Regions from separate parts of the Brevibacterium pityocampae genome, predicted to be linked through region 1. Evidence: predicted binding sites of a transcription regulator. Region 1 holds the regulator's gene; each other region holds the start of a gene.
What was found. Region 1 encodes HspR, which represses chaperone genes until heat shock. Its sites were predicted from a motif close to AAGTTGAGTCNNNNNGACTCAACTT; they were not measured.
Positions count from the first base shown of each region.

Region 2: the regulator HspR is predicted to act here: its motif matches at 1,972-1,996, upstream of clpB (ATP-dependent chaperone ClpB).
Region 3: the regulator HspR is predicted to act here: its motif matches at 1,806-1,830, upstream of ABD883_RS06945 (Hsp20/alpha crystallin family protein).

Region 1 is NZ_BAABGL010000004.1:205,740-209,010, reverse strand. It holds gene ABD883_RS05125 (DnaJ C-terminal domain-containing protein) at 24-1,070, shown strand; gene ABD883_RS05120 (heat shock protein transcriptional repressor HspR) at 1,205-1,678, shown strand; gene ABD883_RS05115 (maleylpyruvate isomerase family mycothiol-dependent enzyme) at 1,852-2,634, opposite strand; gene ABD883_RS05110 (DUF3618 domain-containing protein) at 2,816-3,271, opposite strand, start outside.
Region 2 is NZ_BAABGL010000002.1:330,326-333,596, reverse strand. It holds gene clpB (ATP-dependent chaperone ClpB) at 1-1,926, opposite strand, end outside; gene ABD883_RS01835 (LysR family transcriptional regulator) at 2,077-2,976, opposite strand; gene ABD883_RS01830 (YeiH family protein) at 3,048-3,271, shown strand, end outside.
Region 3 is NZ_BAABGL010000006.1:184,506-187,776, reverse strand. It holds gene ABD883_RS06955 (DUF418 domain-containing protein) at 1-713, opposite strand, end outside; gene ABD883_RS06950 (AEC family transporter) at 798-1,730, opposite strand; gene ABD883_RS06945 (Hsp20/alpha crystallin family protein) at 1,864-2,352, shown strand; gene ABD883_RS06940 (quinone oxidoreductase family protein) at 2,458-3,271, opposite strand, start outside.

The DNA of each region.
Region 1 (3,271 bases):
AGCTCACAGGAAGGAGGTGCCAGGTGAATACGGGACCTCAGAACGAATGGTTCGACAAGGACTACTACACAACCCTCGGCGTCTCCAAGGACGCCACGGACGCGGAGATCAAGAAGGCCTACCGCAAGCTGGCCCGCAAGTACCACCCGGACACGAATCCCGGCGACAAGGCCGCCGAGGAGAAGTTCAAGCAGATCAGCCAGGCCAATCAGGTGCTCTCCGACAAGGAGACCCGCGAGCAGTACGACCAGGTCCGCGCCATGGGCCGCGGCGCCCGCTTCTCCGCCGGCTCCGGCGGCGGAACCGGTGCGGGCGGATCCGGCGGCGGGTTCGAGGACATCTTCTCCGGCCTGTTCAACACCGGCGCGGGCAGGAGCCAGTACCCGCGCTACACCACGCGCGGCGGCGGCAGCCCTTACGGCGGCTACGGTGACGTGCCGCCCGACCTGTCGGACCTGTTCGGCGGTCAGCCCTACGGCGGCAGCCCCTACGGCGGAGGGTTCTCCACCGGCCCGCAGAAGGGCGGGGACATCAAGGCGAGCACCTCGCTGTCCTTCACCGAAGCGGCGAAGGGTGCCACCGTCAAGCTCACGATGCCCTCGGGCAAGCCGCTGAGCGTGCGCACCCCGGTGGGCGTCAAGGACGGCCAGAAGATCCGCGTCAAGGGCAAGGGCAAGCCGAGCCCCAACGGCGGGGAGAACGGCGACGTCGTGCTCACCATCAACGTCGAGAAGCACCCGGTGTTCAGCCGCGACGGCGACAACCTGAGGATGGAGCTGCCGGTGAGCTTCGACGAGGCAGCGCTCGGCGCCGAGGTCGAGGTGCCTACCCTGTCCGGCATGCCCGTGCGGATGAAGGTGCCCGCCGGCACTCCGTCGGGTCGCGTGCTGCGGATCCGCGGCAAGGGCATCGAGGGCAAGAATCACACCGGTGACCTGCTCGTCACCATCGAGGTCGCCGTGCCGCGGAACCTCAGCCCGGACGCCAGAAAGGCCGTCGAAGCCTACCGGAAGGCGACCGAGGGTGAGGACCCGCGTGCCGAGCTGTACGCCCGGGCGAAGGCGAGCTGAGCGCGCACCGGCTGGATCCGGGCCGGACTCGATTCCCGCGGCCGGACGATGACAGGGAGCCCTGAGTATCGGGGCGCAGCGCAGGAGACCACAGCAAGTAGAGCGACGACCGAGCGAAGGAGGTGGAGAGCACGATGCAGATCGACAAGGACGCCGCAGTCTACGTGATCTCGGTGGCCGCGGAGCTCGCCGGGATGCACCCGCAGACCCTGCGGCAGTACGACCGGCTCGGGCTCGTGGTGCCCCAGCGCACCGCCGGCCGCGGCCGGCGCTACTCCGCCGCCGACATCTCCCGGCTCCAGCTCATCCAGCGCCTCTCCCAGGAGGAGGGAATCAACCTCGCCGGGATCAAGCGGATACTCGAGCTGCAGCGCGAGGTCGAGACGCTCGGGGCGCATACCCGGACCCTCGCCCAGCGCCTCGAGAAGGTGATGCGCAGCGGCGGCGGCCGCGTGTTCGCCGCCGGCGCCGCGGGTGACGTCGTCTCGATCGTCCACGGCACCCGGCCCGAGCTCCGGATCGCCGGGGCGCTGGCACCCGGAGCGACCGCGCGCGCCGGCGGACGGCGCAGCGGTGAGCTCACGCTCTACCGCCGCCGCTCCGGCTGAGGCGCAGCGCAAGCGGCGCGCCCGGCTCCACCGGATCCGGATACGCCCGTCACCGGCACCCACCGCCGGCACCCCGCGCAACTGTGGGACCTTCGGACGAGAGTGGTGCCGTTGATGGCCCCACACTCCGTCGAAGGTCCCACACTCCCGGGCACACATGCCGCGCCGGCGGCTCAGAGCCAGTTCGGGGGCGCCGGGAGGTCCTGCGGCGTGGTGCTGCCGGTGCCGCCCTTGTCCGTGTCCCCGGACACCGAGGCCGGCCAGCCGCGGCCGGTGAGGTAGGACAGCACCTCGGCGGCTTCGCCGGTGACCTCGATCGGCTCGGCGGGCGTGCTGCCCTCGGTGCCGTGGCGGATCACCCGCTCCGAGCGGTCGTCGCGGTCGGTGAGCCGGACCCGGTAGTGCACGGGCTCGTCGCGGGCACCCCAGGCCGTATCGACGTCATCGAGCAGCCGGTCGACGACCTCGGCCGGGAAATCCCGGGCAGTCATGCCGATCCCCAGGTCGAGGCTGTGCATCCACACCTCGCGGGCCCGCAGCCAGGGGATCTCCGCGGCGAGGATGTCCGCACCGCGCCCGGACACCACCTGTGATCCCCAGTCGTCGTCGGACATCGAGTCGAGCTCGGCGGTGAGGTCGTCGGCCACCTCATGCGCGAGCGTGATCGTGTCCGCGCCCGAGGTGTGCGCCACCCCGTCGGCGATCTGCTGGTCGCGCCATTCCCGGGAGGGGTACATCGGATTCTGCACGCCCGTCTTCGCCCATTCGAGCAGCCGGAGGAAGCCCTCGGCGTTGTAGAGCACGTGGAGGGCCACATGCTTGCGCGTCCAATCGGGGACGAGGGACGGCTCATCGAGGCCGTTGACGGAAAGCTGATCGAGGGCCTGGAGGTAGAAGGTCTCGCCGAGCAGCCGGAAGCCGAGGTCGCGCTCGAGCGCATTCGTGTCGATGTCCATGGTGGTCACTCTAGTTCGCCTGGGCGACGGCGGGGGAGGTCAGGCGCGCCCGGGCGACGGTGCGGCATCCACTTCGGGCGAGAATGCCGCCGGTGCCCGGGCTGGAGTGCCCGGACAGCACAGCGCCCGCGGGAGCTCGGGGCTTCCGCGGGCGCTGCGATGGTTCATCGGAGGGCGAGGGTCACTCGCGGGTCTCCTTGACCGTCTGACCGGAGGACTGGGCCTCGGTCTTGAGGTGGTCGGCCTCGGACTGGGCGTCGGACTTCACGCGCTCGGCGCCGGACTGGGCCTGCGACTTCACGCTCTCCGCAGCCTCCTTCGCCGGCTCCTGCAGGTTCTGCCCCATGTCCTTGGCGACGCTCTGGGCCTCCTGGACGAGCGGCTGAGCGGCGTCCTTCGCCTGACCGGCGAGCTGCTGCTCCTTCTGCGAGGCAGGGATCAGCGAGCCGATGAGCCAGCCGGCGCCGAGCGCGATCACGCCGGCGGCCAGCGGGTTGCCGCGGGTGCCCTGCTTGATGCGGCCGGGCACCTGGGAGGCGGCGTCACGGGCCTGGTAGGCGGCGTCGCGAGCCTGGTCGGCCGCACCGTGGGCGGAGTCGGCGAACTGCTGGCGCTGGTGGTTGAGCTGCGCGTTGGC
Region 2 (3,271 bases), on a different contig from region 1:
CTCGCTCATGTCGATGCGCACGAGCGCGCGCTCGTCGTCGAACAGGAAGTCCGCGAGCGACTTCGCGAGCTCGGTCTTGCCCACGCCGGTGGGCCCGAGGAACAGGAAGCTGCCGGTCGGCCGGTCCGGGTCGGACACGCCGGCCCGCGAGCGCCGGATCGCATCCGACACCGAGGCGACGGCCGCCTGCTGGCCGATGAGTCGCTGTCCGATGATCTCCTCGGCGCGGAGCAGCTTGTCGCGCTCGCCCTCGAGGAGCCGGCCGGCGGGGATGCCGGTCCAGGCGGCGACCACCTCGGCGATGTCGTCGGCGGTGACCTGGTCGCCGACCATCGGGCGGGCGGTGCCGGTCCCGGACTCCTTCTCCTCCGCCTCGGCGGCGGCGATCTCCTTCTCGACAGCCGGGATCTCGCCGTAGAGCAGGCGCGAGGCGGTCTCCAGGTCGGTGTCGCGGCGGGCGATCTCCGCCTGCGAGCGGAGGTCGTCGAGCTTCTGCTTGAGCTCGCCCACCCGGTTGAGCCCGGCACGCTGGGTCTCCCAGGTGGCATTGAGCCCGGCGAGCTCCTCCTGCTTGTTCGCGAGGTCCTCGCGGAGCACCGCGAGCCGTTCGACGGAGGCCGCGTCGCTCTCGTGCGAGAGCGCCATCTCCTCCATCTTGAGCCGGTCGACGGCGCGGGTGAGCTCATCGATCTCGATCGGCGCGGAGTCGATCTCCATCCGCAGGCGGGAGGCCGCCTCGTCGACGAGGTCGATCGCCTTGTCCGGCAGCTGCCGGCCGGCGATGTACCGGTTGGACAGCGCAGCGGCGGCGACGAGCGCGGAATCCGCGATCGTCACCTTGTGGTGCGCCTCGTAGCGCTCCTTGAGGCCGCGGAGGATCGCGATCGAGTCCTCGACGCTCGGCTCGCCGACGAACACCTGCTGGAACCGCCGCTCGAGCGCGGGGTCCTTCTCGATGTTCTCGCGGTACTCGTCGAGCGTGGTCGCGCCGACGAGCCGCAGCTCACCGCGGGCGAGCATCGGCTTGAGCATGTTGCCCGCATCCATCGCGGAATCGCCGGTCGCACCGGCGCCGACGACGGTGTGGATCTCGTCGATGAACGTCACGACCTGGCCGTCGGAGCCCTTGATCTCCTCGAGCACGGCCTTGAGGCGCTCCTCGAACTCGCCGCGGTACTTCGCACCGGCGACCATGCCCGCCATGTCGAGGCTGATGAGCGTCTTGTTGCGGAGCGATTCGGGAACGTCGCCGGCGACGATGCGCTGGGCGAGGCCCTCGACGACGGCGGTCTTGCCGACGCCGGGCTCGCCGATGAGCACCGGGTTGTTCTTGGTCCGGCGCGACAGCACCTGGACCACCCGGCGGATCTCCGAGTCGCGGCCGATCACCGGGTCGAGCTTGCCCTCACGGGCAGCCGCGGTGAGGTCGACGCCGTACTTCTCGAGCGCCTGGAAGGTGTCCTCCGGGTTCTCGCTCGTGACCTTGCGCCCGCCGCGCACCTCGGGCAGGGCGGCGAGCAGTCCGTCGCGGGAGACGCCGTTGCGGACGAGCAGCCTGCCGGCCTCCCCGGTGTCCGCGGCAGCGGCGATGAGGAGGTGCTCGGTGGAGACGTACTGGTCGCCGAGCGCGGACATCTCCTTCTCCGCGTTGTTGACGAGCTGGAGGCCGGCACGGGACAGGCTCGGCTGCGCCTGGTTGGTGCCGGAGATGCTCGGGAGCGTGGCGAGCAGCGTCTTCGCCTCGCTCTGCACGGCCAGGGCATCGGCGCCGAGGTGCTCGAGGAGGGCGGAGGCGATGCTGTCCGGCTGGGACAGCAGGGCGAACAGGATGTGGGCGGGCTCGACCTGGGAGTTGCCCCGTTCGACGGCGTCCTTGACCGCCGCCGACAGGGCCTCCTGTGACTTCGTGGTGAACTGGGATTCCATGGGTGTTCCTTTCGAATTCTGGCTTCTCAAAGGTCAACAGCACCAGAGTTGAGTCTATTCCACTCAAGGTGGCTTCCCTCAAGTCCGATCTCGCTGTGCGGGTCCGCCTCTCCTCCGGATTTCACCGGCGCGCACGCGCAGGTCAAAGGCTCAGCGCGGCGCGGCCGCGGCGGCCACCGCGATGAGCGCGGCGGCGGCCGGGGGCGGCTGCGGGCCGCGCCACACCGCGCGGATCTCCCGGGTGAGGTCGAGACCGGTCACGGGGATCGCGATGAGGTCGCCGCGCTGCAGGGGCCCGGCGATGACGAGCTCGCTGAGCACCGCCGGATCCGCTCCGGCGGACACACTGGCGAGCACTGCCGCGTTGCTCCCGGATTCGAGCGCCGGCGGCACCGGCCGGTAGGGGGCGAGCGCCTCGTCGAGGGTGACCCGGGTGCCGGAGCCGGGCTCGCGCACGACGAGCGGCGTCGCGGCGAGCTCCTCCGGCGCCAGCCCGTGTCGCCGGGCCGCCCAAGGGTGCCCGGGCGCCACGACGACGACCAGCCGGTCGCGCGCCACGGTGCGCGTGCGCAGCGTCGGGTGCAGGTGCGGGGTCTCGACGAACCCGAGGTCGCAGTCGCCGGCGGCGACGAGGTCGAACACGTGCGAGGAGTTGTGCACCCGCAGGCGCACCTCGGCATCGGGGATCTCGCGCCGGAGCTCGGCGAGCCATCCGGGCACGAGGTGCTCCGCGACGGTCATGCTCGCAGCCACGTCGAGGTGAGCGGTGTGCTGTGCGGCGAGCGCCTCGGCGACGGAGCTGAACTCACGGGCGGCGTCGAGCACGCGCCGGGCCCAGTCGACGACGACCGCACCCTCCTCGCTCACCCGTGAACCGGACGGGTGGCGGACGAGCAGGTCGACGCCGAGCTGCTTCTCGAGCGCCCGCATCGCGCGGCTCGCGTTCGGCTGGGCCATCCCGACGGCGCGCGCCCCGGCGCCCAGTCCCCCGCGTTCGCTCACGGCGGTGAGGAGCTCGAGGACGGCGAGGTCGGGCCAGCGGGCAGTCATATCACTATGATATGTCCGGATGCGGGATCGGGGTCTACCGGCGCTCCGGCGCGGGGCGCAGGCTGGAACGCATGCCCTCCGACCCGACGACGCTCCCGCGCAGCAGCGCTCGCATCGCGCGACTGCGGGAACTCGCACCGGGTGCGGGGCTCGCCGCCCTCGGCGCCGCGGCGGCCGTCGGCATCGGTGCGCTCCTTCCCACCGTGAGCGCCCTGCTCGTCGCGATCGTCCTCGGCATGCTCGTCCGCAACCTCGCGACCCTGCCGCCGCGCGTCGAGCCCGGCCTGAACTTCGC
Region 3 (3,271 bases), on a different contig from region 1:
AGCACCCGGGCGCCCACCGAGACGAGGTAGTTCCCGTCCCCGCTGAGCATGCCGCGCTGGCTGCCGACGGTGAAGCCGGTATCGCCCGCGAGCTCCTCGGCGGACATGCCGGTGGCCTGCGGCAGCACCCACGAGACCATCACCGCGCCGAACAGGCTGAAGAGCGCGCTGACGGCGAGCATCGCGACGACCACCCAGACGAGGATCTTCAGGGTCCGGTCGGCGCGTCGGAAGAACAGCGCAGCGAGGATGAGGCCGGCGAGTCCGTAGGCGCCGAGGATGTCACCGGCGAACAGGAGTGCGGCGTGGACGAACCCGAAGGCGATCATCCACCAGTGGCGCCGTGCGAGCATCCGCCGGACCACCGGCTCGGGGATCCCGCGCGCCGCGCGCGAGGTCGCGAACTGCACCATCCCGTAGCCGAACAGGAAGGCGAACATCGGATAGACGCGGGCGTCGACGAAGAGGATCGCGAGTGTGGAGAGCGCCCGGTCGAGCACGGTGCCGTCGGTCGGGTGCACGACCGCGGGGTGTTCGTCGCCGCCGTAGAGGAACCACGACACATTGGCGATCGCGATGAACAGGAGCATGACCCCGCGGGCGAGGTCGGGGGCGAGAGCGCGCGGACCCGGTCCGCGGTGCGGCGTGTGCGGCGCGGGACCGGCCGCAGGAGCCGGGCCGGCCGGGCCCCGGCGGGGTTCGGGCGTGTGCATGCGATCGATGCCTTCGGGCGGGGATCGCCGAACGGGGCGGGTGCCGTCGGCGGGGCACTTCGCAGTCTAGCGGGATCCGCGGACTCAGCCGAGGAGCCGGAACCCGAGGCCGAGGACGAGCGGCAGGGTGACCATCGACAGAAGCGTCTGCACGGCGATGAGGGCGGCCATGAGCCGGGCGTTCCCGCCGAGCTGCCGGGCCATGACGTACGCGCTCGGCGCGGTCGCGATCGCCTGGAACACGAGGCCCACGCGAGCCGCCTCGCCGGTGACGCCGAAGGCGAGGAGCGCGGCGACGGTCACCGCCGGCAGGACGAGGAGCTTGACCGCGGCGGCGACGACCAGGCCGACCCCGTGCTCGCCGATCGAGATCGCACGCATCCCCGCGCCGACGCACAGCAGGCCGACCGGCAGGGCCGCGGCCGACAGCGGGTCGAGCACCTCGAGCGCGAGCCCGGGCAGTTCGACGGGGAGCAGGTTGACGACGATCCCGAGCGCGCAGCCGAGCACGAGCGGATTGAGGACCACCGTGCGCAGGAGCGAGAGCCACGAGTGCTTGTCGACGAGGAAGAGCTCGAAGGCGAGCGAGGACAGGACGTTGACGAGGGGGACGAGGATCGCGCCGATGATCGCCGCGAGCGCGAGCCCGGTGTCGGCGAACAGCGCCGCGGACAGGGACAGGCCGATGTAGGTGTTGAAGCGGATGCCGCCCTGGAACACCGAGGTGAACGCCGGGGCGTCGGCCGCGACGAGCCGGTGGACCAGGCACAGGACGCCCGCTGCGCCGAGCGTCGGCAGCACGAGGCCGAGTGCGAGCGGGCCGAGGTCGAAGGCGGCGATGTCGACGGTGGCGACGTTGCGGAACAGCAGGGTCGGCAGGAGGGCGAAGTAGGCGAGCTTCTCCGCGCCCGCCCAGAATTCCGCGGAGGAGAACAGCGGGGTGCGCCGCAATCCGAAGCCCAGGGCGATGAGAGCCGCCACCGGCACGAGCGCGGTGACGATGTCGGCGAATCCCATGGACCTCACTCTAGGAGATCGGCCGTGCTGCAGAACCTGCGGGCGCGGAGTCGGCGGTTCTCGGGAATGATCTCGGACTTGAGTGTGTTCGACTCAATGTAAGGCTTCACCGCACATCTGAAAGGACATGCACATGGCCACCAAGTTCGATCCGATCCGCGATCTCGACCGCTTCTTCTCCGAGGTCACCCGCACCCCCAACACCGCCGCGCTGCCGATGGACCTCTACCGTGAGGGCGAGGTGTTCGTCGCCCGCATCGACATGCCCGGCGTCGACCCGGCGAGCATCGATGTCGACGTGCAGGACCGCACGCTGACCGTGCGCGCCGAGCGCACCGCGAACACGAGCACCCAGGACATCAAGTGGCTCACCCGTGAGCGTCCCACCGGGACCTTCGCCCGTCAGCTCACCCTGGGCAACCGGATCGCCCTCGACCAGATCTCGGCGGACTACACCGACGGTGTGCTCCTGCTGACGATCCCGGTCGCGGAGGAGGCGCGGCCGCGCAAGATCTCGGTCGCCCACAACCAGGGCACCGACCGCAGCACCACGGTCACCACGGACCTGGGCACCTCGACCGGCACCGACTCCGGCACCTCGGGCACCGGCACCTCGGTCTGAGGATCCTCGGGGCGTCCCTCGCCCCGGTGACAGCGGAACCGGCCGGGACATCGCATCACGCGATGTCCCGGCCGGTTCTTCCATGTCCGGGCGTCGGCCGGCGCCTCACTCCATCGAGAGCACGATCTTGCCGAAGCGGAGGTTCGAGTCGAGCTGGGAGTGCGCCTCGGCGACCTCGTCGAGCGGGTAGACGGAGTCGATGACGGGATCGATGTCCCCGTCGGACACCATCTCGAGGAACCCGGCGAAGTCCCGCGGGGACCCCATCGCGGTGCCGAGGATCCGCTTGTGCTGGAGGTAGAGGGTACGGATGTCGAAGTCGGAGACGATGCCGCTGTCACCGGTCCCGCCCATCGACAGCACCGCTCCCCCGCGCCGCAGCAGCAGCACGGACTCCTGGAGCGTCGATCCCACCGAGTCGAGGACGAGGTCGGCCTCTCCGATCTCGTCGCGCAGCCGCAGCTCCCAGTCCGGGACGGTGTAGTCGACGCCGACCGCAGCGCCCATCTCCTCGGCGAGCCGGAGCTTGTCCTCGCTCGAGGACGTCACCGCGACGCGCGCGCCGGCCTTGACGGCGAGCTGGAGGGCGATGAGCGACACGCCCGACCCGGCGCCGAGGATGACGAGGGTCTGGCCGCGCCGCAGCCGCCCGACGGTGAACAGCGCCCGGTATGCGGTGAGGCCGGACAGCGACAGCGCGCCGGCCTCCGCCCAGGCGAGGTGGCGCGGTTTGGGGAACAGGCAGGCCTCGTCGACCGCGATGAGCTCCGCGTAGGTGCCGCCGTCGGGCCCGCCGCCGAGCACCGCGTAATCCGGTCCGGGGCAGGCGTCGTCGTCGCCCCAGCGCAGGGACGGCAGGATGATGACCTCCTCCCCCGTGTCACGGCGGATGCCGGCGCCGTCGGAGCCGAGGATCACC